Regions from separate parts of the Neptuniibacter sp. 2_MG-2023 genome, predicted to be linked through region 1. Evidence: predicted binding sites of a transcription regulator. Region 1 holds the regulator's gene; each other region holds the start of a gene.
What was found. The regulator sigma-54, encoded in region 1, starts transcription at its own class of promoters, with help from an activator protein. The targets are predictions, from matches to a motif close to TGGCACNNNNNTTGCTNT.

Region 1 (3,205 bases):
ATCAAAATAAATAGAAGATCAACGGGTTTACCATCGATAGCATCAAAGTCTATAGGTGTATCTAGTTTGACTAGATAGCCTTTAGCTTCAGTGCATTCTGCCAGCCTGCAATGTGGAATGGCAATCCCATCGCCTATGCCTGTACTGCCAAGTTTTTCGCGCGAATGAAGTCCGTTAAATACTGATGATGAACTCATATCGGGATGTTGCTCCGATATTATTTCAGCAGCATTTTCCAGAATCCGCTTTTTACTGCCACCCTCAAGGCCACAAAGGACGCTTGAGGGGGTTAATAGTTCATGAAGCAACATAATTTTTTGGATACAGACCGGTTATTTGTGAGTTTTAGTTTTTTCTTTATGCTTAATGACTTGTCTATCTAACTTGTCAGTAAGGCCATCAATTGCAGCATACATATCTTCGTGTTCATGTGTAGCAAAGAGCTGGGCACCCGCTAAGTGCATCTCTGCCTCAGCTTTCTGGCGTTGTTTATCTACGCTGAGTGTGACTTGCACATTGGTGATGTTATCAAAATGACGCTCAATCTTTTGTAGTTTCGAGAGCACATAATCATTCATTGATTCAGTTAATTCTACATGGTGTCCAGTAATGTTGATCTGCATAGGTTTCTCCTATTTATTGCAGTGACATACTACTCTTGCCACTCTTTTATTAAACTAAACGCTTTCTTTCATTCGACGGTGGAATACCCATCGCTTCGCGATATTTCGCAATCGTACGTCTAGCAACTTTAAAGCCTTGTTCATCAAGAAATTGTGCAATTTTGTTGTCGCTTAATGGTTTAGCATTATTTTCAGCGGCCACCATCTTTTTGATAAGCGCTCTAATAGCGGTTGAGGACGCTGCGCCCCCTGTTGCTGTACTTACATGACTCGAGAAGAAGTATTTTAGTTCAAATATTCCACGGTGTGTGTGCATAAACTTTTGTGTGGTCACTCGAGAGATAGTGGATTCATGCATTTCTACGGCTTCAGCAATGTCATGAAGCACCATTGGCTTCATGCCTTCTTCGCCATGTTCCAGAAAGCCAATTTGTCGTTTTACTATCTCGTTTGACACTTTTAATAAGGTTTCGTTGCGGCTTTGTAAACTTTTAATAAACCATCGTGCTTCTTGCAGGTGGTTTTTTAGGTAGGTGTTATCAGAGCTATTATCGGCCCGTTTTACTAAACCTGCGTAACCTGAGTTGATACGTAGCTTAGGGGAAACTTCTGGGTTGAGGTGAACGCGCCATTCACCTTGCTGTTTTGTAACAAGAACGTCTGGAATAACATATTCAGCGGTACTGCTGCTGATTGAGGCGCCAGGTTTTGGATTTAGGCCTTGAATCAGCTGTATAACTTGCTGCAGTTGAGGTTCTTTTAAGCGTGTTTTTCTCATCAATTGACGGTAATCGTGAGCACCGAGTAGCTTAATGTATTGTTGTGCAACTTTGATCGCTTCATTTTTCCAAAGTGTCTCAGGCGGCAGTTGTTGTAACTGTATGCTTAAACACTCGCTGAGGTCACGGCAGGCAACACCTGCTGGATCAAATTGTTGTATGCGGTGCAAGACGGCTTCAATCTCATCCAGTTCTACTTCTTCAAACTGCTCACCTGTTTGCGCATGGAAATGATCTAAGATCTCATCCAGAGTGATGGTTAAATAACCATCAGGATTGATGCCGTCAATAATGTTCGTTGCAATAAGGCGATCAATATCACTCATTGGGGTAAGGTTTAATTGCCAATGAAGGTGGTCTTGCAGTGTTTCTTCTGCAGTGTCATTAGATTCGAAAGAGTCAAAATCTTCTTTGCTTTGACTTAGATTTGGGCCTGATGATTGGAATGTGTCTTCCCAGTTACTATCGGTTGAGAGCTCTTCTGGTATTTTCTCATTCCAGTTGTCTTCAGTTGTAATATTGTCGTCAAGCTCGGCTTCGGCTGTCGCGGTGGCTGTAGCTTCAGATTCTGTCTCTGGTGCCTGTGAATTACTCTCTTGAGTTTCGGAAGCCGAGGCGTGTTCGTCCTCAGAGACATCAAGCATAGGATTACTCTCTAATGCTTCTTGAATCTCTTGCTGAAGATCAAGCGTAGACAACTGCAGTAAGCGAATTGCTTGCTGTAGTTGTGGGGTCATTGTGAGCTGTTGCCCAATTTTTAGATGAAGCGCTTGTTTCATAATACTAAGGGACAAACTCCTGAAACTACATAATTCATTTATAGCTAAGTATATGCTTAAAGTGTGAACTGGTCGCCCAGATAAGCATTTCTTACTGCTTCGTTTGCCATAATATCGGCTGGTGAGCCGTTAGCAAGGATTGTACCTTCACTAACAATATAAGCTGTTTCGCATATATCTAAGGTTTCTCTCACATTATGATCAGTAATTAATATACCAATGCCCCTTGATTGAAGGTGGCGAATGGTCTGCTTTATGTCATTCACTGAGATAGGATCGACACCTGCAAAAGGTTCATCTAATAGAATAAATTCGGGTTCGGTTGCTAATGCCCGTGCAATTTCTACACGTCTACGTTCTCCACCAGAAAGACTCATGCCCATACTGTCTTTTATGTGTGTGATATGGAATTCTTCAAGCAACTCTTCCATTTTTAACTGGGCAGCGTGTTTATCTAAGTCTTTTCTTGTTTCTAAAATCGCAAGTAGATTGTCCTTCACAGACAGTTTTCTAAATATAGAAGCCTCTTGGGGAAGGTAGCCTATACCTTGCTGAGCACGGCCATGCATAGGTAGTGCGCTGATATCCTGCCCTTTGATTTTAACGGCGCCATTATCGGCTTGAACCAGACCAACAATCATGTAAAAGCAAGTGGTTTTCCCCGCGCCGTTGGGGCCTAAAAGGCCAACGATCTCACCATTCTTTATCTGTAGTGAAACGTCTTTAACAACTTCCCTGCCTTTATAGCGTTTGGCAAGATTTTTGGCCTCTAATAAGCTCATAGGGTTAGTTGGCCTTAGTTTTCTTTTTAGGTTGAATGACCATATTTATACGTCCTGGCTCACCTGTTTCGTCTTTGCTTGTGCCACCAAATGCGTTCACAATCGACTTATCTAGATCATAAACGATCTTGTTTCCAGTAAAAGTGTCTTCTGCTTGGACGACTTTAGCTTCTTCGGTAATAGTGAGTTTTTGATCATCTACCTGATAAAGTAAGTGCTTGCCCCAAGCGTCGCTGTATGGA
Region 2 (3,205 bases), on a different contig from region 1:
ACATCCATGGCTAAGTAGCGTCGTACCAAGAAGATGCGGTAACCCAACCCTTCTGTCGCTGCAATCGCTTCAGCGGCAATAAGAAAGAGCCAAGCACTCCCTAAGGTCAGACGTACCGCATCAATTAAACGCGGCATCGTCTGTGGTAAAACCACCCTAAGAATAATCTGCCAGCTATTGCCACCTAAGGTTTGCGCTTTAATCAACTGTTCTGATGGCAGCGCATCGGTACGTAACTGAATATCTCGAATAATCACCGGCGTTATGCCAATCACAATCAACACCACCTTGGACAGCTCACCTAACCCAAATGTGATAAAGAGGATCGGTAAAATAGCCATGGGGGGAATCAGTGATAATGCAGTCACTAGAGGCGATAAAGGAGATCGGATATAGGGAATCATGCCGTTAAATACGCCAATCACTAAACCGATCATAGCGCTTAACCCAACAGCGATACCTAACCGTTGTAAACTGGCGAAAGTATCTTGCCACAACAGATATTCACCTGTTCGTTTACTAGGCTCAAACCCCATACGAATAATCGCATCCGCGAAACTTCCCATCGATGGGAGCAATTTATCACTTGGGTTTTCAGCCAATCGTGCATCTGATGTCACAAGATATATGACAAACAGAATGATAAAGGGCAGCAACCCAAGTACCAACCGCGAATAGCGGCTGGGTTGACGGTTTATAAGGCGTGTCATTCTAGGCTCCAGTTCTCTATTGGATTAAGCAATTAATGTATTAAGAGATTACAGAGAGCCGTCGGCAGCCATTTTCATATACGCTGGGTTAAAACGAAGTTTGATATTCGCTGCGTTACCGTAAACACCTGCGGGTGTTTCAATACCTATGAACTTCGCATCCGGTGCACCTTCACCCAAAAGACCATGTTCAAATGAGAATTCACTCACTTTCTGCATCGTTTTTGTAAGGCTGTCACTATTTGTGAATTCTAGGGCGGAGGCAGCGGTATAGAACATTTTTGTAGAGGCAAGCTGAGCTTCATAACCCGCTAGATCAGTACCTGATGCTTCAGCCATAAAGCTTTTCGCTTTAATTGAGCCTTCATCATTAGCCGCAATGGTTGTCATGATCTCATACCAAGCACCGACTAAGGCTTTACCCAGTTTTGGATTCGCTTCAAGGGTTTCAGTATTAACAACCATCAGGTCAATAATTTCACCTGGGATCATAGAGGAATCAAATACTTTGCTTGCATTCGGCATAGCCGTTATTTCACTTAGCAAAGGGTTCCAAGTGGTAACTGCTGTCACATCGTCAGCACTAAAAGCAGCAACAAGATCGGCATCAGAGGTATTAACCACTTTAACGTCTTGCTCTGTCATGCCAACTGTTTCAAGGCCGCGTGCTAGTAAATAATGGGAAACACTTAATTCAACTAGGTTAACTTGCTGGCCTTTAATATCTGCCAATGTTTTAGCGTCTTTAAGTACAACACCATCGTTACCGTTTGAGAAATCCCCAACGATAAGCGCTGTTGAATCAACACCACTCGCTGCAGGGATAGTTAATGCATCCATGTTAGTCATTACAGTGGCATCAAACTGGCCTGCCGTGAACTGGTTAATAGACTCAACATAGTCATTGACCTGAACAACGTCGATTTTAATGCCGTATTTATCAGCCCACTTATCCACAATCCCTGTCGCTGCGCCATAATCCCATGGCATCCAACCGACGTAGATCGTCCAAGCAACTTTAAATTCGCTTTTTTCTTCAGCTTGAAGAGTTGAGGAAAAACTTAGTAGAAGGGAGAACACTGAAGCGCACATCAGCAGCGTTCGCATGAAAGATCGAATGGTATTCATCATAACTTCACCTTTGTAGTTTCACGAAAATTAAGCACAAGAGACATCACCAATAGGTTTTGTTCTCCCGGGCTTTTATCCCTCCGTGTGACCTCAGGTGAGGTTGGTAACTCTCGGTCCAGACACTACATCTTTGTAGTCGGAACCCTAGATACCCATTTGATCAAATTGTCATAAGCGGTATTAACCATAATTAATACCAACCTAAGTATGCTCTTGTGCATATTGCTTTATACAAAAGCAAAATAAGGGCCAAACAAACTAAATTCTTTAAAAACAAAAAGTTAAAAATATAAAATCGACTCAAAGAACACTTGGCCTGCCCCAAAAGAAAACAAAAATAGCATCCACGCCCCAAAAAAAGGCAAATTATCCTTACAAACTTACCTGTACTGAGCCGCAAGCAGCTAGACGACTCGAACTATATAGGGTGAATGAACTTTGACTAGAGATTAAGAGAAAAACCGATAGGGTTTACTGGGATGAAGCTTACAAAGTTAAGTGATGCTGTCCTCGGTCGTTGCTAATAGAACGTTATTTAGTGCTATTAATTAACTAATATTAGAGGCTTGTTGTAATTGATTTCGCCCCATCCTTTTCGCACGATATAAAGCAATATCCGCTTCACGAAGCAAGCTATCAGCCCCCTGCTCTATTACCGGAATCATAGTGGCGGTACCTACACTGACCGTCACTACATGACTGGCTGATGAATGAGCATGCTCAATCGTCATATCCTGCACAGCACAACGAACCTTCTCACCAATAAGTGCTGCGCCTTTATAATCGGTATCCGGAAGAATGAGCATAAACTCCTCTCCCCCATAACGTGCCACTAAATCAGTAGGTCTAAGAAGTTGAGATTGCACCGCTTTGGCAACGGCAATCAAACAATCATCTCCGCCTTGATGTCCATAGTTATCATTGAAGGCCTTAAAATTATCAACATCAAGCATAATAATCGTGAGTGGGTGTGCTTCTCTGCGTAAACGCTCCCAAACTTCAGCTAGATAAGCATCACCTCTGCGTCTATTGGCTACCCCCGTCAAACCATCCCGATCAGCTAGCCCTTGTAGCTCTTGATTGACTTGTTCTAAACGAGCCGTTCGTTCAGCGACTCTATCTTCCAAGGTTTTAGAGTGCTCCTGCACTTGCTCATAAAGGCGTGCATTCTCAATGGCCACAGATGCTTGAGCAGCTAAAAGGCGAATAACCTCAACACGATCATGTCTAAAAACGCCGCTTGCAAGATTATTTTCCATATAAAGCACAGCCTCAAAGCGCTCTCTTTGAATAGGTACACACAACACAGATAAAGGCTTAAATGTCTGTATATAGGGATCATGGATAAAACAGCCATCGTCTAG
Region 3 (3,205 bases), on a different contig from region 1:
TACTAGTAGCAGAGCTATAGATAGAACCATTAACTGGCTGTGCTTCCGTTAAACCTTGTGGACGAATAGGCGCATATTCAGGATTATTTGGTTGTACCTGTTTTTGCACACAACCGGTAAGCAATACACTGATAGCGACAAGCGCAAGGAGTACTTTGTTCATCTCAAAACCGCCTTTTATTATTCAATTAAAGCTGCTGACTCACGTAAGAAAGCATCTCATCTGCCGTAGAAATGACTTTAGAGTTCATCTCATAAGCTCGCTGAGTGGTAATCATATCCACCAGCTCTTGTACTGAATTTACGTTGGAACCTTCTAAGGTGCCTTGTATTAACTGTCCCGTACCATTCTCTCCAGGGTTACTAACAAGTGGCCCACCACTTGAAGCAGATTCTTGGTAAAGGTTTTGTCCTAAAGAAAGGAGCCCTTGGGGATTAACAAAATCAGCCAGTTCCAATTGACCTATTTCAGTCGGTTCAGAATCCCCCGCTACCGTAACTGAAACAATGCCATCGGTACTGATCGAAAAGTTAGTTACCTCCTCTGGCAATGTAATCGCTGGTTCCAGTTGATAACCTTCCGCTGAAACCAATTCACTATCAGAGTTAAGGTGTATCTGGCCATTACGGGTATAAGCCAAATCCCCATTAGGCAAAGTAACTTGCAGGAAGCCTCGGCCATTAATGGCCACATCAAAAGCCTCATCCGTTACCTCTAGGTCACCGGTACTAAACAGTTTTTGCGTACCAACCGTTCGAACACCTGAACCTATTTGCAACCCTGAAGGGAGTTGCGCCTCTTCTGCCGTTTGCGCACCCGGCTGGCGGCGAACCTGATACATTAAATCTTCAAATACAACCTGATCTCGTTTAAAGCCAACCGTTGAAACGTTTGCTAGGTTGTTAGATATCACCTTCAGGTTTGTGTCCTGAGCTGTCATACCTGTTTTAGCTACATTCAGTGCACCGTGCATCTATCTATCCTCGGTTGGTTCTATGAGAGCTTCAAAATGGATGTGGCAGCTTCGGAATTTTCTTCAGCTGTTTTCATCATTTTTATTTGCATTTCAAACTGACGGGAAGATGTAATAATCCCCGTCAACTCACTTACAGCATTGACGTTACTCGTCTCTAAATATCCAGCTCTAAGCCTGACATTCAAATCCGCTTCTAACGGGGCTTGAGCCCCAGTAGTCATTAAGCCATCAGTACCTTTAAATAAGGTTTTAGGGTCTGGGTTCACCAGTTTCAACTGATCTGCCACTAATAACTCGACCGCATTATCACCGACGGGACGAATGGTAATAATACCGTTCGTTGCAATATCAATATTTTCAAAAGGCGGCAAAGCGATAGGTATTCCGCCATTGCCCATCACCGGCAAACCACTGCCCGTGACCAGTTGATTAGCGGCATTCATCTGCAGAGAACCGGCACGGGTGTACCCTTCCGTGCCATCAGGTTTGAGTACAGTCAACCAACCATCACCCGCAATTGCCACATCCAACTTACGACCGGTATCAATCAGCGAGCCACTCGACATATCTGTAGCTGGACGCTCAGTTTGGGCATAAACACGTGAGGCATAACCCTCTCCAAACACTTGCATAGCGCGGGCTTGAGCAAGATCCGACTTAAAACCTGTTGTGTTGGCGTTAGCAAGGTTATTGGCATAAGACTGCTGCGCAAGCATATTTTCTCGCGCCCCACTCATTGCTAAATAAAGAACCTTATCCATCTATCACTTCCAGAATTTGGCGGCAAAACCGCGTTTATTTCTATGAATTTATTTTTCTCTAGTTATATAGATAGCAACACACGTGCCAAAAACGAAAAAAGGCCGCTAATGCGGCCTTTAATGAAGCAGATATAAACCTTATATCTGCAAAATATTCTGCGTCACTGTATTGAGTGTTTCCAAGGTTTTCGAGTTTGCCTGGAAGTTACGCTGCGCTTCGATCAAAGAAACCAATTCAGCTGAAAGATCAACGTTAGATTGCTCTAAAGCAGCCGATTGTAAGGTACCATTCAAGCCTGTACCTGGTGGATTCACAATCGCATCCCCTGAAGCGAGCGTTGAAGTCCACTCTGTATCACCGGAAGGTGATAAACCTGACTGGTTTTCAAACGTCGCTATAGCAACAACACCTAAGTCCTGAGTTTGACCATTGGAGAAGCTTGCAACCATCTCACCGGTGCCCGCAAACGTAACCCCGATCAAATCACCTTTAGTATAACCATCTTGAGTCGATGCTTTAACAATAGATGAGGACGCAAACTGAGTCGTATTAGCGATATCTAGATCAATCACAGTTGTCGAATCCGCTGGATCCGCACCGGTAATCGTAATCGTTGGCACAACAGAGCCAGCAGAGAACTGATCACCGTTAATACCCGTTAGCAAACCGTTAGATGGATTAAACTTAACTAAGATCGGTCCTGGTTCAGTTCCTGTACCCGTTTCACCTGGGTCCAGCTCTTTACCTATATCTAACTGCTCAGATCCATTTAAGTAAGCATACATTCTGTATACCCCCTCAAATGAATTATCACCGTTCTTCACAACCGCTGCATCAAAAGGTGCACCTGCAACAGCACCGGAGGTTTCGGTAATAGTGATCGCTTCAGCGGGTGTAATATCCCCTGATTCAGCTTTATAAGTCACTACCACTTCTTGGTTGACGTTATCGTAGATAACCGACTCTACACTTGGGTTTGCATCTAAGATCTTAGCTTCGCTTGCTGTTATCGCTTGGCCAATCTGATCAGCGGTAGAACCAATACCTAAAGTACCAATTGAAATTCCACCAACCTCAAGCACAACAGCTGCGGTCAAAGGTACTTCACCGCTATCAATTGCAAAAGTGTATGTCTCATTAGCATCAATTTCTTCAATCTCAGCCACTGCAGATGAACCTGTCACTTGCACTAAATCAGGTTCTGGGTATTCAGATTTAAACCGAAGCGTAATATCACCCGCCGCATTAATAACCACACTTCCGATTCGAGCATCACCCGTAACAGGATCCGTTAGATCACTAAAGAAAGCACCCGAAGAGATAACATCCCCAGCCGCATAGCCTGCAAGCTCAGTCATATGAGCTGCCGTTACCGTAACACCCGAGATAGTATCGCCAGCAGTCAAAGAGGTAATTTGTTGCTGAGCCTGCACGGGACGTGCTTCAGCCATGTTGATCTTAACGGT
Region 4 (3,205 bases), on a different contig from region 1:
TCTAATTCGTTTATCTGCTCCCATGTATCTTGTGGGAGTACATCTCGAGTGGTTCGGATATTTTCTTTAGCGTGTTTTAATGAGGATAGCATTGAGCTTGGGTTGGTATCATCAGCCAATAAGAATTTAACAACGTTGTGCTCAGTTTGTACTTTGTAGCGTTCTGAAAATGTATCAGTACAGCTATTTATTCTAATAAGATTAAACCAACTAATATTGGTATCACGGGGTAAATCGAATAAAAGGTTATCGTATACCCCTACTAATCTTGCTGTATTTTCGACACGTTCTAGGTAACGTGCGCTCCAATAAATTCTTTCTGCAACTCGAGATAGCATAATCATTTATCCTCTGTATCGACGATCCAAGTATCTTTACTGCCACCACCTTGTGATGAGTTGACAACCAATGAGCCTTTTTTCATGGCAACACGGGTAAGGCCTCCCGTGGTGACATAAGTATTTTTTCCTTGGAGAATGAAAGGGCGCAGATCTAAATGCCTAGGTTCCATTGTGTTAGAGCTAATTAATGTTGGAGCTGTAGATAAGCTTAGCGTAGGTTGAGCAATATAGTTACGTGGGTTTTCTTGAATTAACTCTGCAAAGGTTGCCTGCTCTTTTTTAGTCGAGTGAGGCCCAATGAGCATTCCATATCCGCCAGATTCATTGGCTGGCTTAATCACCAGTTCATCTAGATGCTCTAAAACATAAGCTCTTTGCTCTGGATCTTCACAGAGAAAAGTTTCTACATTAGGCAATATTGGCTTCTCATTGAGGTAATACTCAATAATTTCAGGTACATAGGCATAAATGACTTTGTCATCGGCTACGCCCGCGCCAGGTGCATTGGCCAGTGCAACGTTGCCTGCTTTCCAAGCTCTCATCATGCCCGGAACGCCTAGAACTGATTCTTTATCGAATACTTCTGGGTCGATGAAAAGATCATCAATACGACGATAAATTACATCGACTCTTTCAGGGCCGGAGATGGTTTTCATATAAACACAATCATCATCGTCAACAAACAGATCACTGCCTTCAACGAGCTCGACCCCCATCTGTTGTGCTAGAAAGGCATGTTCAAAATAAGCGGAGTTAAAAATACCCGGTGTAAGGACAACAATTTCTGGCTCTTCTATCTCTCGGGGTGAGAGAGATAGCAGCATATCAAATAGTTGTTCAGGGTAATCATCTAAGGGCAAGATGTTTTCTTTTTCGAACATTTCAGGCAGGACACGTTTAGTTATTGCTCTGTTTTCGAGCATGTAGGAAACGCCGGAAGGGACCCTTAGGTTATCCTCTAAAACGTAAAATTGTCCGTCGGCATCTCTGACTAAATCGGTTCCGCATATGTGCGCCCATACACCATGTGCTGGGTTCACGCCTACGCACTCAGGTCTAAAGTTTTTTGACTCTTTGATTATATGTTCAGGAATGATGCCATCTTTAATTACATTTTGATCGTGATAGAGATCATCAATAAACATATTGAGGGCTTTCAAACGCTGTTTTAAACCATCTGCAGTTGTTTTCCATAGAGGAGCAGGAATTGTGCGGGGGATGATGTCAAAAGGCCAAGCTCTATCTATGTTTCCTTCTTCAGTATAAACGGTAAATGAAATCCCCATCTCTTGAATTGTCACCTCAGCCATTTGGCGGCGTCTATCAAGATCTTTTTCGTCCATTTCGGAGATATGTTTCACTAATTTATTTGCGGAATCTCTAGCACGTCCTGTGGGGGTGATGAGTTCGTCATAATGCTGCTTAGATTGATAATTATCCCAAATCATACCTATACCCAGATTATTGATCTTAATGTTGAGCGCTATCGAACGTTAAATACGCACCAATTTATACTGACTGCACCAATATTGTGCTTAAACCGTTTGCATATCTTATCTAAGCGTTTAATTCGCCGTATATATAGGGATCAGCAAGTTTCAGGCCAGTATTGGTGCATGATCATATATGGGGCGTTTGGCAAAATGATGACATGATCGGTAAGCCATTATGATTATAGGACATTCTCAATATTACGTTATGTTTACTCAACTATTTGTTGAGTAGGTAGATAATGATGCAGGTTAGTAGAGCGGTTATGGCTTGCCAAACGAGTACGGGATTGCGCTCCATTAAGGGGGGACGGCTTTTATTAAGGAATGTTTTGTTGGGGTGTCTAAGGTCAAATATGAACTCTGATAGCTCTTCATATCGTTTATAGGGATTTGGATGTACAGCTTTCTTGAGTGTCTCATCGATCCAGGCGGGTATTTCTCTATCCTCGTCTAAGACCGAGTTGTAGTTGAGCTTCTTTTGCGCAGAGGGAGTGCGGGACTTAGAAACTTGAGTGCCGTAAGGGAAACGACTAGATAGCATGTGATAGGTTAAGACACCTAGTGAATATAGATCTGAGCGGCTAGTGCCTATGTCGCCCAAAAAGTATTCTGGGGCTGTATAGAGTGCAGTGCCTAGTATTTCGCACTGCTCCTGAGTTGCGGAAGATTCTACAATGCCGGCTATTCTAACTGAACCAAAGTCAATGATTTTTACTGTGCCGGATGCATCGATCATAATGTTATCGGGTTTTATATCTTGATGAAGAATATCCATTCTATGCAGAGCCCGTAACCCTTTTGCAACTTGCTCTATAATAGCTCTGACTGCTTCAATACTTGGTTTAGGGTTATCAATCATCCACTGTTTTAATGTTTGTCCTTCTATATATTCAGTCGTGGTGTAGAGGAAGTTCCTTTTTCTTGTTTGCCTGCCTGCTTTTAACACGTGGGCGCTATTGACGCGGCGAGCGACCCATTCTTCCATTAAAAAGCGCTCAAGGTAATCTGGATCACCGCGTAGATCTATCGATGGGATTTTTAGAATAACGTGCTCATTAGTTTCATCATCTACCGCAAGGTAAACATGACTGCGACTGGTTGCATGTATTTCGCGAATAATCTTATACCCATCAAACTGTTCGCGGGCCACGAGTATGGGGGGGAGAGGGAGATCATCAACCTGAAGTTGTATCTCATTTGTATCTTGCTGTGGTACAGAATCAATACGGATAATTTGGATAGTTAAGTTATCCTCACTACCCGATTCAAATGCATGTTCAACAATGTTTTTGGCTGCTTGGTTTAAGTCGTTACTGTTTTCTTTTAATGCGCTGTCTATAAAGGTGGCGTCTACATGCTCATAAACGCCAT

Region 2: a site for sigma-54 is predicted at 2,076-2,093, ahead of Q4486_RS02760 (putative urea ABC transporter substrate-binding protein). Genes of this name have one in related genera too.
Region 3: a site for sigma-54 is predicted at 1,809-1,826, ahead of flgF (flagellar basal-body rod protein FlgF). Genes of this name have one in related genera too.
Region 4: a site for sigma-54 is predicted at 1,930-1,947, ahead of Q4486_RS05165 (circularly permuted type 2 ATP-grasp protein). Genes of this name have one in related genera too.

The regions. Positions count from the first base shown of each region.
Region 1 is NZ_JAUOQC010000007.1:34,864-38,068, forward strand. Features, by position in the region: gene ptsN (PTS IIA-like nitrogen regulatory protein PtsN) at 1-311, opposite strand, end outside; gene raiA (ribosome-associated translation inhibitor RaiA) at 333-623, opposite strand; gene Q4486_RS08405 (RNA polymerase factor sigma-54) at 673-2,181, opposite strand; gene lptB (LPS export ABC transporter ATP-binding protein) at 2,238-2,963, opposite strand; gene lptA (lipopolysaccharide transport periplasmic protein LptA) at 2,968-3,205, opposite strand, start outside.
Region 2 is NZ_JAUOQC010000002.1:48,864-52,068, reverse strand. Features, by position in the region: gene Q4486_RS02765 (ABC transporter permease) at 1-710, opposite strand, end outside; gene Q4486_RS02760 (putative urea ABC transporter substrate-binding protein) at 759-1,838, opposite strand; guanidine-I (ykkC/yxkD leader) riboswitch at 1,901-2,000, opposite strand; gene Q4486_RS02755 (diguanylate cyclase) at 2,390-3,205, opposite strand, start outside.
Region 3 is NZ_JAUOQC010000021.1:18,799-22,003, forward strand. Features, by position in the region: gene flgH (flagellar basal body L-ring protein FlgH) at 1-163, opposite strand, end outside; gene flgG (flagellar basal-body rod protein FlgG) at 189-974, opposite strand; gene flgF (flagellar basal-body rod protein FlgF) at 995-1,738, opposite strand; gene Q4486_RS15010 (flagellar hook protein FlgE) at 1,877-3,205, opposite strand, start outside.
Region 4 is NZ_JAUOQC010000004.1:10,185-13,389, reverse strand. Features, by position in the region: gene Q4486_RS05170 (alpha-E domain-containing protein) at 1-338, opposite strand, end outside; gene Q4486_RS05165 (circularly permuted type 2 ATP-grasp protein) at 341-1,795, opposite strand; gene Q4486_RS05160 (protein kinase) at 2,052-3,205, opposite strand, start outside.